Regions from separate parts of the Xenorhabdus cabanillasii genome, predicted to be linked through region 3. Evidence: predicted binding sites of a transcription regulator. Region 3 holds the regulator's gene; each other region holds the start of a gene.
What was found. The regulator LexA, encoded in region 3, represses DNA repair genes until DNA is damaged. The targets are predictions, from matches to a motif close to TNCTGTATGTACATACAGNA.
Positions count from the first base shown of each region.

Region 1 (4,334 bases), 280 kb from region 3:
CAGATATGGATATGGTCTCTATTGGCCCAACCATTCGTGGCGCGCATTCACCTGATGAAAGGGTTCACATCAAGAGTGTTGGTCAGTATTGGCAATTGCTGACTGCCATTCTGAAATCAATCCCGGTAAAAGAGTAATGCCGGCATTCCCCTGCTCATAAGCAGGGGAATATTCTTTCTTACACGCTTTCCCCCATAACAAGCAGCATTACCATTCCAACAATAACTGCCGTTCCAGTTGTGGATTCTGTAATGTCACATGCAGGCCAACTAACCGGACACCCCGGCCTTCTCTGCGAATTTCCCAGGCCTGTCTGGCAATCTGAAGCAGATCCTGCTTATCTAATAGGGGATAAACATGTTCCTGTGTCGTCAGTTGAAAATCATCAAATTTTAATTTAATGCCCTGACGAGCAATACGGAGATCAGGCTTGACCTTTCCCAACCGCTTTTCCAGTTCAGGGTAAAGTTGTTCAATCAATTCGGCACAATCACGCCAATCATGAATATCCTGCGCCAGTGTTTTTTCTACACCAACAGACTTACGTAAGCACTCAGGTTTGATTAAACGCTCATCAATACCATGGCAACGCTGCCAAAGTACTAAGCCAAATTTCCCCAATTTTTTTATTAACTCTAACTTGTCATAGCGTTGCACATCCACACAGGTTTCCAAACCCATATCTGATAATCGATTAGCAGTTACTTTTCCCACGCCGGGAATTTTGTGTAATGGTAACGATTTCACAAACTCTTCAACTTGTTCAGGAGCAATCACATACTGACCATTGGGTTTATTGATATCTGATGCAATTTTGGCCAGAAATTTAACGGGTGCAACACCTGCCGAAGCAGTTAGTTGCAACTCCTCAAAAATTACCTGACGAATCTCTTTAGCAATTAACGTAGCGGAGCCATGACAATATTGGCAATCCGTTACATCCAGATAAGCTTCATCCAAAGAAAGCGGTTCAATCAGTTCGGTATAACGGGAAAAAATCTGGCGGATATGTTGAGAAACGTCTTTATAGAATGCCATTCGTCCTGAAATCACTTTCAATTGAGGACAAAGTTTCAAAGCCATTGAGGTAGACATAGCGCTGTGTACGCCGAAACGGCGGGCAGGATAATTCGCTGTACTGATAACACCTCGCCTGTCAGCGCTGCCACCAACAGCAACAGGAATATCGCGAAGTGATGGATTATCCCGCATTTCAATAGCAGCAAAAAAACAGTCCATATCAATATGAATAATCTTGCGCACCTGATCTCTCCACGACAAAGAAACTGTATAAACATACAGATAAAAATCATAATGCGCTACTTTTTTTAACTATTTACCTTTGAATTAAGCATGATGCCAGGCAGTGTTCTGGTTATTAACCAGATAAACAAAGTGCTATGCAAGGCACATATTGCAGACCATTTCCGGTTTATGCTCCACTTGGGAAAATCAAAGTCTGTCCCGGAGCTTCACGGTTCAAATGAATAAAATTCAGATGTTTTTCATAGTGATCAAGAATGTCGCTGATTATCTGTTCTTTTGTGTAGCCCATTAAATCATTACCCTGAGTACCTTCCATCAGAAAGGTTTCCAACCGGAAGTAATAGGACTTACCCAGTCTTGCACGATAGGTAAATCCGGGCACGGAATAACGCTGCGGCCATATCTGATAAATAAAATTCTGTTCTTCCCCCAAATCAACAATCAGTTCAAGCGGGCTAAGGCGCTTATCTTCCTCCGAAGGCAGTGCGCTAAACTGCACTTTCGCACCGCGTAATTCCAGCTCTTTTGCAACTTCCTGCATCGCAGGACGACACACTATATCCAACATACGTTGGGTACTTTTCGTTCCCGGAAAATGCATCATACGGCTCAGGCGCTGCTTCCAGTTCAAAGAACCGTTGTCATGCACCAATGTCGGAGATGTATTCTGTAATGCACTGGCCTTACGGAAGTCCTCCACCCGCAACGATTTATACAACCCCGCCATAATAAAGAAGATCACAAAACTAAATGGTAAGCCCATAATTACCGTGGTGTTTTGTAACGCCGAGATACCATCCGTCATCAATATGCCCAACGTCAGCACACCAATTGCCACAGACCAGAATATTCGCAGCCAGTTTGGTGCGTCATTATTAATATCACTGAGGTTAGACGTAAAATTGCCTAAAACCAACGATCCCGAATCGGCCGATGTGACATAAAATAACAACCCGGTGATAGTGGCAACGGAAGCACTAAAAGTGAAAGCCGGATAAAGTGCCAGCAGGTTATAAAAACCTCGCTCTGGATGGATCAATACTGTTTCGGCTAACTGCCGATTACCGTGAAGAATTTCATATAACGCACTGTTACCAAAAATGGATAACCAAAGCAGCGTAAAAACAAATGGAATAACCAGAGTTCCCATTACGAACTGACGAATCGTTCGGCCACGGGAAATACGCGCGAGGAATAATCCAACAAACGGTGACCAGGCAACCCACCATGCCCAGAAAAACAGTGTCCAGTTATTCATCCATTCGGTCGGGCGTTCAAATGCGAAACTATTGAGTGTCATGCTCATAAAACGGCTGATGTAGTCACCAACATTCTGCACCAGTCCATTAAGCAAAAATTCTGTATCTCCCACAAACAGGATAAATAGAATCAACCCTAATGCCAGTAACACATTCAATTCGGACAAAAATCGAATGCCTTTGTTCACACCAGAGGTGACAGATACCGTTGCTACGATCACCGACAGCAGTATTAATCCTGCCTGAACACCCAAGCCCTGTGGCAACCCGAAAAGCACTTTTAAACCGTAATTTAGCTGCACCACACCAATTCCCAATGTCGTTGCGATACCGAAAATCGTCCCTATCACCGCAGCGATATCCACAGTATGACCGATAGGCCCTTTGATACGATTGCCAAAAATAGGATAGAGCGCTGAACGGATAGTTAATGGCAAGTTGTAACGATAACTGAAATAGCCCAGTGCAATCCCCATCAGAGCATACATCGACCAGCCCGTCAGGCCATAGTGGAACAATGTCCACACCATCGCCTGACGGGCTGCTTCAATCGTTTCTCCTTCCCCCGCAGGTGGACGCATATATTGTGTAACCGGTTCAGCTACTGAGAAAAACATCAAATCAATACCTATCCCGGCAGCAAACAACATTGCCGCCCAACTCAGCAAACTGAATTCGGGCTTAGACTGTTCCGGCCCTAGTTTGATAGAACCAAAACGGGAAGCTGCAACAAATATGACAAAGACAATATAAAGCGTTGCAGCAAGCAGATAGTACCAGCCAAATGTTTTAGATACCCAATTCAGCGTACTTTTTATCCAGATACTCGTTGCATCCGTAAAGAAAAACGTGAAAAGAGAAAAGACAATAATTAATACTGCTGAGATAAAAAAAACGACAGAGTTCAGTGTATCCTTCTGAGTGTTTTTTGGACTGTCTTGTGTGTTCATAGGCAGTTCCTGAAATTAATGAAAAGAAAAATGAAAAAGAATAATTCTAATAATTATATGAATAATAAATAAAAATTTAACTCATTCTCAATAATCCCAATTCCATTTTGTGAAAATATTGTAATAAAACATATTTAATTTTGATTGAACATTCAATTAAAAAAAAGTTTAATAGCGGCCGAATCATTGATTTTCTGAGCGTAAGGTCATGCCCAAAATTGGAATACAGTCGATAAGAAAACAACAACTCATTGATGCCACATTAGCGGTCATCAATGAAGTTGGAATGCAGGAAGCAAGTATTGCACAGATAGCCAGAAAAGCCGGGGTTTCTAACGGTATTATCAGTCACTATTTCAAAGATAAGAACAGATTACTTGAAGCAGCTATGCGGCATCTATTGCATCAACTCAAAATGGCTGTAGCACGACGGTTACGGCTACTCGACAATGCCACTCCGGCTCAAAGGCTAACAGCCATCGTTGAAGGAAATTTTGACACCAGTCAAATCAATGGTGCGGCCATGAAAACCTGGCTGGCTTTTTGGGCCAGCAGCATGCACCAGCCCAATTTGTACCGATTACAACAAGTAAACGAACGTCGCTTGTATTCTAATATTTGTGTTGAATTCAGAAGGGCTCTGCCCAAAAGAGAAGCACAACTGGCAGCACAAGGGCTGGCAGCTCTGATTGACGGTATCTGGCTGAGAAGTGCCTTAAGCAGCAAGCCCTTTGATATAGAAAGTGCCTTCACTGTCACCATCGATTATATCGAGCAGAAACTCAGATAACCTGTGTACCCTGAATTCTGACCTAAGGAGACTCTATGACCCGTTTTGGTTTACAGAAGCTTTATATAC
Region 1 covers NZ_QTUB01000001.1:1,190,336-1,194,669, reverse strand. The annotation lists gene pepD (beta-Ala-His dipeptidase) at 1-137, shown strand, start outside; gene dinB (DNA polymerase IV) at 208-1,263, opposite strand; gene BDD26_RS05875 (choline transporter) at 1,433-3,475, opposite strand; gene betI (transcriptional regulator BetI) at 3,684-4,265, shown strand; gene betB (betaine-aldehyde dehydrogenase) at 4,301-4,334, shown strand, end outside.
Region 1: dinB (DNA polymerase IV) is a predicted target of LexA. The motif match lies at 1,285-1,304, and genes of this name have one in related genera.

Region 2 (4,334 bases), 3.1 Mb from region 3:
GCCCCAGCGTGCTTTAATTCCGTTTGAATTGATACTGCTTCCGGAACTATGGATATGTATGGCTTAATCAGGTGAGATTTATCGTCTTGTTCCAGAGTAGATTGCATCTGTTCAGGTGAAGTACTTTCATGCTTAGGGGAAACGATTTCAGGTGAAATTTTTTCCGCTGACTTTTCCATAACTGGCTGTTCTGAATCAGTATTTACCAACTCTGTCACTGTTGGAGCTGTCAGCAATACATCATCTTCATCATCAGCAATAGCGTTTTGAATAACATGAATTGCCTTAACAGGAGCTACTTTAGACTCCTCTTGTTTAGAATGGCTTGTATCATCAGAAAATTCTGGAACAACTTTTTTTTCCACTTCATCATCATAATCAGTTTGAGTACGCCCACGATTAACCACAAAACTGAGCGAATCCAGAGTGTACTCCCCAATTTTTTCTGCAATGGTAAGCCAGGACCAACCCGTAAATAATGTGAACCCGATAGCCCATGTACCAAGCAGGGCCAACGTTGCACCAAGGATGTTAAACCACGGCAGGATCGCATTACTGAACAGACTACCGATAACACCACCTGAAGCAAAATCATCGAAATCATCAATATTGAGTTCAGCCAAACCACATGAAGTCAAAATAAGAGTTAAGGCACCAATAACACGTAATGCCAGTGTGAAGAAATCCACATACTCTTGCCTATCTTTCTGACGGAAAGCATTCCAACAACCCGAAAGCATTAAGGGTGGGACTGCATAGGCAAGAATACCAAATGCTGAGAATAGTATGTCTGACAACCAGGCACCAATGCTGCCACCTAAATTATGAACAGGTTCATGCCAGGCAGTTTGTGACCAGCTAGGATCGGAAGGATGAAAACTGACAAGTGCTACCATTAAATATACGGCACATATGGCAATAACCAACAGAACGGCTTCCAGAAGCCGACGGCCACTGCTTACTCTTTTTAACCTAACACGTTTGTCTTCTGTATATTCCTGGTTCAAGAAAGGCTCTCCAGGTTTTCCTGTTGATTAAACGGAACAACGCTGAGGATAGCTCAGCGTTGAAACTGTATGCATAAACAGGAGTGTACCTAAATTTTTCCTGTTTTGCATCTATACACTGTACATTGTAGACAAAAGCTTAACGAGTCTTAATGACCAAACGGTTACTCTGTTTCACTTCTTCCATTACTACATAAGTACGAGTATCGTTAACGCCCGGAAGACGTAATAAGGTCTCTCCTAGCAATTTACGGTACGCAGACATGTCTGGCACACGTGTTTTCAGTAAGTAGTCAAAATCCCCTGAAACCAAATGGCATTCTTGAATTTCTTCCAATTTTTGTACGGCAGTATTGAACTGCTCAAAAACATCTGCCGCTCCACGGTTTAGGGTGATTTCAACGAACACCAGCAATGATGCATCCAGGTAATGGGGATTCAGCAAGGCGGTATAACCAGAAATAAAGCCTTGACGCTCTAAACGACGTACACGCTCCAGACAAGGTGTAGGTGATAATCCTACCCGTTTGGATAATTCCACATTAGAAATACGGCCGTCTTTCTGCAATTCGTTAAGGATATTACGGTCTATGCGATCAAGATCTTTTCCTGGACGCTTCTTATTATCTATCATCTTATTGCTCTCTCTTTATATTCCTACACCCATAACATTTTCCCTATCTCTTTAAAGCAGCTGAGCTGGAAAAGATGTCTTCAAAGGCTAAAGCTCAATCTGTAACCAAGGTTTGGGGTCTGCACGTAATCTTCCAGAATACAATTTCCCAGAACTCGATTAACCAAAACACGACTTACTAGAGCACCGTCTTCCAGAATGGAATCGCCCAAAACACGATTTTCCCAAAACACTGGGTCTCTCAGAAAGCAGCTTATCGGCAATTTTTAATATTCTATGAGAAAATCATCTACTCCAAATTGTCTATTCTATAGAAACAATTGATTAGCGAGGCAGATAATTATCTCTTACACAGATGTTTTCGCAAATGCATAGCCGATTGTCAAAGTAAATGAACAAAAATCAGAACAACCTACCAAACAAATTTTCGGTAAATCGTTTCAATAGCTCGTTTCATGCCTAAAACGAATAAATGATGTTCAATTCAAAAAGTTAAGCACTCACTCCTTACATTCCCATTACATCACAGTTACTATCTATCGGTAAAATCGTTAATAACATGAATATTTTATCTGATAACCGCTTTTTTTAACTTATTATTTCTCCTACAATCCCTAAATCTGCAATATGCGATAATGGAAATGAGGTATTCATGAGTACAGCCAAACACAGTAAGCTCATCATTCTCGGCTCAGGTCCTGCTGGTTATACTGCTGCTGTTTATGCGGCCCGTGCTAATCTAAATCCCGTACTCATTACCGGGGTTGAGAAAGGCGGTCAATTGACCACCACGACTGAAGTTGAAAACTGGCCCGGTGATCCTGAAGGGCTAACAGGCCCTGTTCTGATGGAGCGTATGTTCCAGCACGCTGAAAAATTTCAGACAGAAATTATAACTGATCACATTAAGAAAGTTGATTTTTCAAAAAAACCATTCCATCTATATGGTGATGATCAGGAATATACCTGTGATTCTTTAATTATCGCAACAGGTGCTTCTGCCCGTTATTTGGGATTGCTTTCCGAAGAAGAATTCAAAGGACGTGGTGTTTCTGCCTGTGCAACTTGTGATGGTTTCTTCTACCGTAAACAAAAAGTTGCTGTCGTAGGTGGCGGTAATACTGCTGTTGAAGAAGCATTATACCTGGCGAATATTGCGTCTGAAGTTCACCTGATCCACCGCCGTGATACTTTCCGTTCAGAAAAGATCTTAATTGACCGTTTGATGGATAAAGTTAAAAACGGCAATATTATTTTGCATACTGACCGCACCCTAGACGAAGTTTTGGGTGATGAAATGGGTGTAACAGGTATCCGTATTCGCGATACGAAAAGTGACAATACTGAAGAGCTAGATGTTGCAGGTGTTTTCATCGCCATCGGTCATAGTCCTAATACCGACATTTTTGCAGGACAGCTTGAACTGGAAAACGGGTACATCAAAGTTCAGTCCGGTCTGCATGGAAATGCCACCCAGACTTCCATTCCCGGCATATTTGCCGCAGGTGATGTCATGGATCATGTTTATCGACAAGCTATCACTTCAGCCGGCACGGGCTGTATGGCTGCGCTGGATGCCGAACGTTTTCTGGACGGATTGGCAACCAAATAAGATTATCTTTCCCTAAAAGCGCTATTTCGATAGCGCTTTTTAACAGGTAACATTTTTTTGTAGATAAAACATAGTACGCGGAAGCTGGCAACACGATTACCAGCTTTTTTGATACGCCGTATCATCATCTGCTAATCTGAAATTTTTCTTATGGACAAAACAAGACAATCTGAACTTGTTCGATGGCTGAGACAACAAAGTGCCCCAGCCCGTCGATGGCTTCGTCTATCCATGCTGCTAGGGCTAATTGGTGGTTTACTGATTATCACTCAGGCCTGGCTTCTCGCTTCTATTCTTCAGGCGCTTATTATGGATAATGTCCCCCGTGAAAATCTCATCAACCAATTCCTGATGTTGATGGCCACTTTCACGCTGAGAGCCATTGTCAGTGCTGTCCGGGAGCGTATCGGGTTTATCTGCGGTAAAGTCGTGCGTCAACAAATCCGCGGTATGGTATTGGATAAACTGACACAATTGGGACCTGTTTGGGTAAAAGGCAAACCTGCTGGTAGCTGGGCGACCATTATTCTGGAACAAATTGAAGACATGCAGGATTTTTATTCCCGCTATTTACCCCAAATGACCCTTGCGGCTACTATCCCTGTCTTAATCCTGATCACTATCTTTCCCATCAATTGGGCTGCTGGCGTTATTCTGTTCGTAACTGCGCCATTAATCCCTATTTTCATGGCCCTGGTCGGATTAGGGGCTGCTGATGCTAACCGACGCAATTTTGTTGCACTCAGTCGCTTAAGTGGTAATTTTCTGGATCGTTTACGTGGTCTCGAAACACTGCGTTTGTTCCATCGGGGAAAAGCCGAAATTAAACAAGTTACCGAATCAACAGAAGATTTCCGACGCAGAACAATGGAAGTACTACGTATGGCATTTTTATCTTCTGCGGTATTAGAGTTCTTTGCCGCTGTTTCCATTGCTGTTGTCGCTGTTTATTTTGGTTTTTCTTATCTGGGAGAGTTGCATTTTGGCAGTTATGGCCTTGGCGTGACATTATTTGCCGGTTTCCTCACACTTATCCTTGCTCCTGAATTCTTCCAACCGCTGCGTGATTTGGGCACTTTTT
Region 2 covers NZ_QTUB01000001.1:4,043,130-4,047,463, forward strand. The annotation lists gene BDD26_RS18185 (DNA translocase FtsK 4TM domain-containing protein) at 1-1,007, opposite strand, end outside; gene lrp (leucine-responsive transcriptional regulator Lrp) at 1,147-1,641, opposite strand; gene trxB (thioredoxin-disulfide reductase) at 2,294-3,253, shown strand; gene cydD (heme ABC transporter permease/ATP-binding protein CydD) at 3,404-4,334, shown strand, end outside.
Region 2: BDD26_RS18185 (DNA translocase FtsK 4TM domain-containing protein) is a predicted target of LexA. The motif match lies at 1,071-1,090, and genes of this name have one in related genera.

Region 3 (4,334 bases):
CTCAGTTAAGCGGCTTATATATAAACTCAATGGTTGATTTTGTGTTGTTATTGCTGGCTTTTCTATTTTTACCATTAATTTAAGAGTATGATTCCATATACATAAATAAATATCCCCGCCGCAAGCAGCGGTGTAGATAGATGATATTGAATTAAATATAATTAAGGAAAAACAATGGATAAATCTAAATATTCTGAAAAATGGCAAGAACGTTTCGAATTCTTTGAAAATAATGGTTCACCAGCATCTAAAAAGAACCGAGAAGCATTAAGAAATTTACCTTTTCTTAAACAGATCAAGATAAATATGAATTTTTTTGCAGTATTCTTTAACTTTATTTATTTCATTATTCTCGGATTATGGAAAAAAGGATTAACGTTACTTGGATTTATTTTTGCAATAATTTTTATTTTAGGAATTATAGATTCAATATTCAGCCTTGAATTATCAGATAATTTTTATAATGCTATAGGAGTAGCATTTGCTTTCCTATATGGACTTTCAGCCAACTATGCCTACTATCTGAAAGAAATAAAAGGTGATGATAGCTGGAACCCTTTTAAGGGTATATTCTTCGATGAAAAATGATCCAAATTAACATTCTATTCTAAAAGATAATAATGATGAGGATATCTTACTCCTCGCGTCGCAGGGGAGTAAGAAAATACCCAACAATTTTGACATGTTATTTAGAGAAAATAATTTATTAATTGGTAATCAAGGAGAATGGCAGAGTCATGACCATTAAGCAGATTTCAGCTACGAAGCTACGAATTGAAAAACATGATAACATTACAACCATTGGCATATGCTGGGTGTGAAGGATGTAATGAAAACTATCAATCAAAAAAAGTTACTGACACGGGCTGAGGCAATCTGCCTGTCACGAGGGGTTCGTTTAACACCCCAACGCCTTGAAATTCTGCGTTTAATTTCAGCACAACCAGGTGCAATAAGTGCCTATGATTTGCTGGATCTGCTCCGTGAAGCTGAGCCACAGGCAAAACCGCCGACAGTCTATCGTGGGTTGGAGTTTTTACTGGAACAGGGCTTTGTCCACAAAATAGAATCTACGAATAGTTATGTGATTTGTCATCACTTTGAAGAACCTTGTCATACATCAGCTATGTTTCTTTGTGATAATTGTGGTTCTGTTACCGAACAGGATGCTAAAGATATTGAATCAGCTATACAAAAGTTAGCGCAAGATGCAGGATTTAATCTGCGACACAGTGTGATAGAAGTTCACGGCTTGTGCTCTTCCTGCCATGAAATGAATTCCTGTACGGAATAAGTTTTAAAATTCGTTTTATTAGGCGGTCATCACTGAAAAGTTTATTAATTTCCAAGTTCCCAGATAATCTTTTGATTCGCGGGAACAATGAAAAATGACCGCCCAAAATGGCAAACTGTAATTATCCGCTTTTACAATCAGAACCAATCCCCGTTACGAATAACGCCAACTGCCAATCCTTCAATGGTAAAATTCTGTTTGCGTAAATCCACAACGATAGGCTCAAATTCAGGATTCTCAGCAATCAGTTCAATTCTGTTTCCTGTTTGTTTGAAGCGTTTTACTGTGACTTCATCTTCAATCCGTGCGACGATAACCTGCCCGTTATGAACATCCTGCGTTTTATGCACAGCAAGCAAATCACCATCCATAATACCGATATCTTTCATTGACATACCGCGAACACGCAATAGAAAATCAGCATTTGGTTTAAATAATTCCGGATCCACTTTGTAATGACTTTCGATGTGTTCCTGAGCCAATAGTGGTTCACCAGCAGCAACACGACCGATTAGTGGTAATCCCGTACCTTCATCCTCCTCTTCAAGCAGCAAACGGATTCCTCTGGAAGCACCAGCGACAATTTCTATCACCCCTTTACGCGCCAGTGCCTTTAAATGCTCTTCTGCTGCGTTAGGTGAACGAAAACCAAGGCGTGCTGCAATTTCAGCACGTGTCGGTGGCATACCCGTTTGCGAAATATGGTCACGCACCAAATCATAAACCTGTTGCTGCCTGGCAGTTAATGCTTTCATTTCGCCCCCTGTTTGTTTATACAGTCTGACTGTGAGTATATACAGCTAAAATTGAATTGGGAACCTGTCAGAATGTAAAAGCCGCTAAATAACGAATTTTGACGAAAAATAAATCACCTTAGCGTATAAAATACGACCCAATGATTGTTACCCAGATGAACAGTGCCAAAATAACAGCTAAAAATACGGCAGCAGAGCCCATATCTTTTGCTCGCCCCGACAATGCGTGATATTCACTGCCGATTCGATCAACCACAGCCTCAATTGCACTGTTTAGCACTTCAACAATAACCACCAATATGACAGAGCTAATGAGAAAAAGTCTCTCAAGCATGCCAAAATCAAAGGAAAATGCCACAATAACCGCTAAGATAGCTAAAATTACCTCTTGCCGAAATGCAGCCTCATTCTGCCACGCGGCTTTAATACCTTTTGCTGAATACCTCGCCGCTTTAATAATACGGCTCAAGCCTGTTGATTGATTCGCCATAAAAACTTTCTTCAATAATCATAATAGTTTTAAGATCATATAACTTTTATATCTTATTATTATCTTATTTCCACAGATCTCAAAATCTGTTTCTGGTATGCTTGCGACGCATTGCTAATAAGAGGCTTAAAGCAGTTATGTCAGCTTGGCGTAAAATATATTACAAGTTATTGAATTTTCCGATAAAAATTTTAGTAAAAAGTAAACTTATTCCAACGGCTCCCATTCAAGAGTTGAGTCTTGATACGACCCGGCCTATTTTGTATGTGCTCCCGTATCATTCAAAAGCCGACTTATTGACCTTGCGTCAACAATGTCTGGCTCAAGATCTACCAGATCCTTTAAATCCTTTGGATATTGATGATACACAGCTCCCAAGTTGTGTTTTTATTGATGACGGCCCACGAGTGTTCCGCTGTTATGCGCCCAAGCATGAGTCCGTAAAGATTTTTCATTCTTATCTGGACTTACATCGCAATAACCCTAATCTGGATATTCAGATGGTGCCCGTTTCCGTGATGTTTGGACGTTCCCCGGGACGTGAAGGGCAAGAAACAAATACAGCACCACAGTTGCGCCTTCTCAATGGGATCCAGAAGTTTTTTGCAATCCTGTGGCTCGGGCGGGATAGTTTTGTTCGTTTCTCCACGCCTGTTTCATTGCGCAGTATAGCCGATGATCATGGTACGGATACGATTATTGCCAATAAACTTGCCCGTGTTGCACGGATCCACTATTCCCGTCAACGTCTGGCCGCAGTCGGACCACGTTTACCTGCCCGACAGGATCTGTTCAGAAAATTACTGGCATCCAAGGCCATTGAAAAAGCCATTGCCGATGAAGCCCGTAGCAAGAAAATCTCGCCAGAGAAAGCAAAACAAAACGCTATCAATATGCTGGAAGAGATTGCAGCGGATTTCTCCTATGAAACTGTACGCATAACAGACCGTGTTTTGAGCTGGACGTGGAACCGCCTCTATCAGGGTATCAATGTCCATAATGCCGAACGGATCCGCCAATTGGCACAAGATAGTCATGAACTGGTCTATGTTCCATGCCATCGCAGCCATATGGATTACCTGCTGCTTTCTTACGTGCTTTATCACCAGGGGCTGGTTCCACCACATATTGCAGCCGGTATTAACCTGAATTTCTGGCCAGCAGGGCCGATATTCCGCCGCCTTGGTGCATTCTTCATCCGCCGCACTTTTAAAGGTAACAAACTCTATTCGACAATTTTCCGCGAATATCTGGGAGAGCTGTTTTCCCGTGGTTATTCTGTTGAATATTTTGTTGAAGGAGGACGTTCCCGGACAGGCCGCCTGCTCGATCCGAAAACTGGTACACTTTCGATGACATTACAGGCAATGCTGCGCGGAGAATCACGCCCTATCACCATTGTGCCAATCTATATCGGTTACGAACATGTGATGGAAGTTGCGACTTATGCCAAAGAGCTACGGGGCGCAACCAAAGAAAAAGAAGGGTTTTTCCAGATGGTTCGTGGGTTACGTAAACTGCGTAATCTGGGACAAGGCTATGTGAACTTTGGTGAACCAATCCCAATAGTACAATATCTGAACCAACATGTTCCTGAATGGCGTGATTCTATCGACCCAATAGAAGCACAGCGCCCGGCATGGCTGACTCCAACGGTCAGTAAGCTGGCTGACAATATTATGGTTAACATCAACAACGCCGCAGCCGCAAACGCAATTAATTTATGTAGCACGGCTTTATTGTCATCACGTCAGCGGGCACTTACTCGCGAACAGTTGATTGAGCAATTAGACTG
Region 3 covers NZ_QTUB01000001.1:909,552-913,885, reverse strand. The annotation lists gene BDD26_RS04565 (hypothetical protein) at 1-83, shown strand, start outside; gene BDD26_RS04560 (DUF2628 domain-containing protein) at 175-588, shown strand; gene zur (zinc uptake transcriptional repressor Zur) at 830-1,294, shown strand; gene lexA (transcriptional repressor LexA) at 1,432-2,049, opposite strand; gene BDD26_RS04545 (diacylglycerol kinase) at 2,168-2,539, opposite strand; gene plsB (glycerol-3-phosphate 1-O-acyltransferase PlsB) at 2,677-4,334, shown strand, end outside.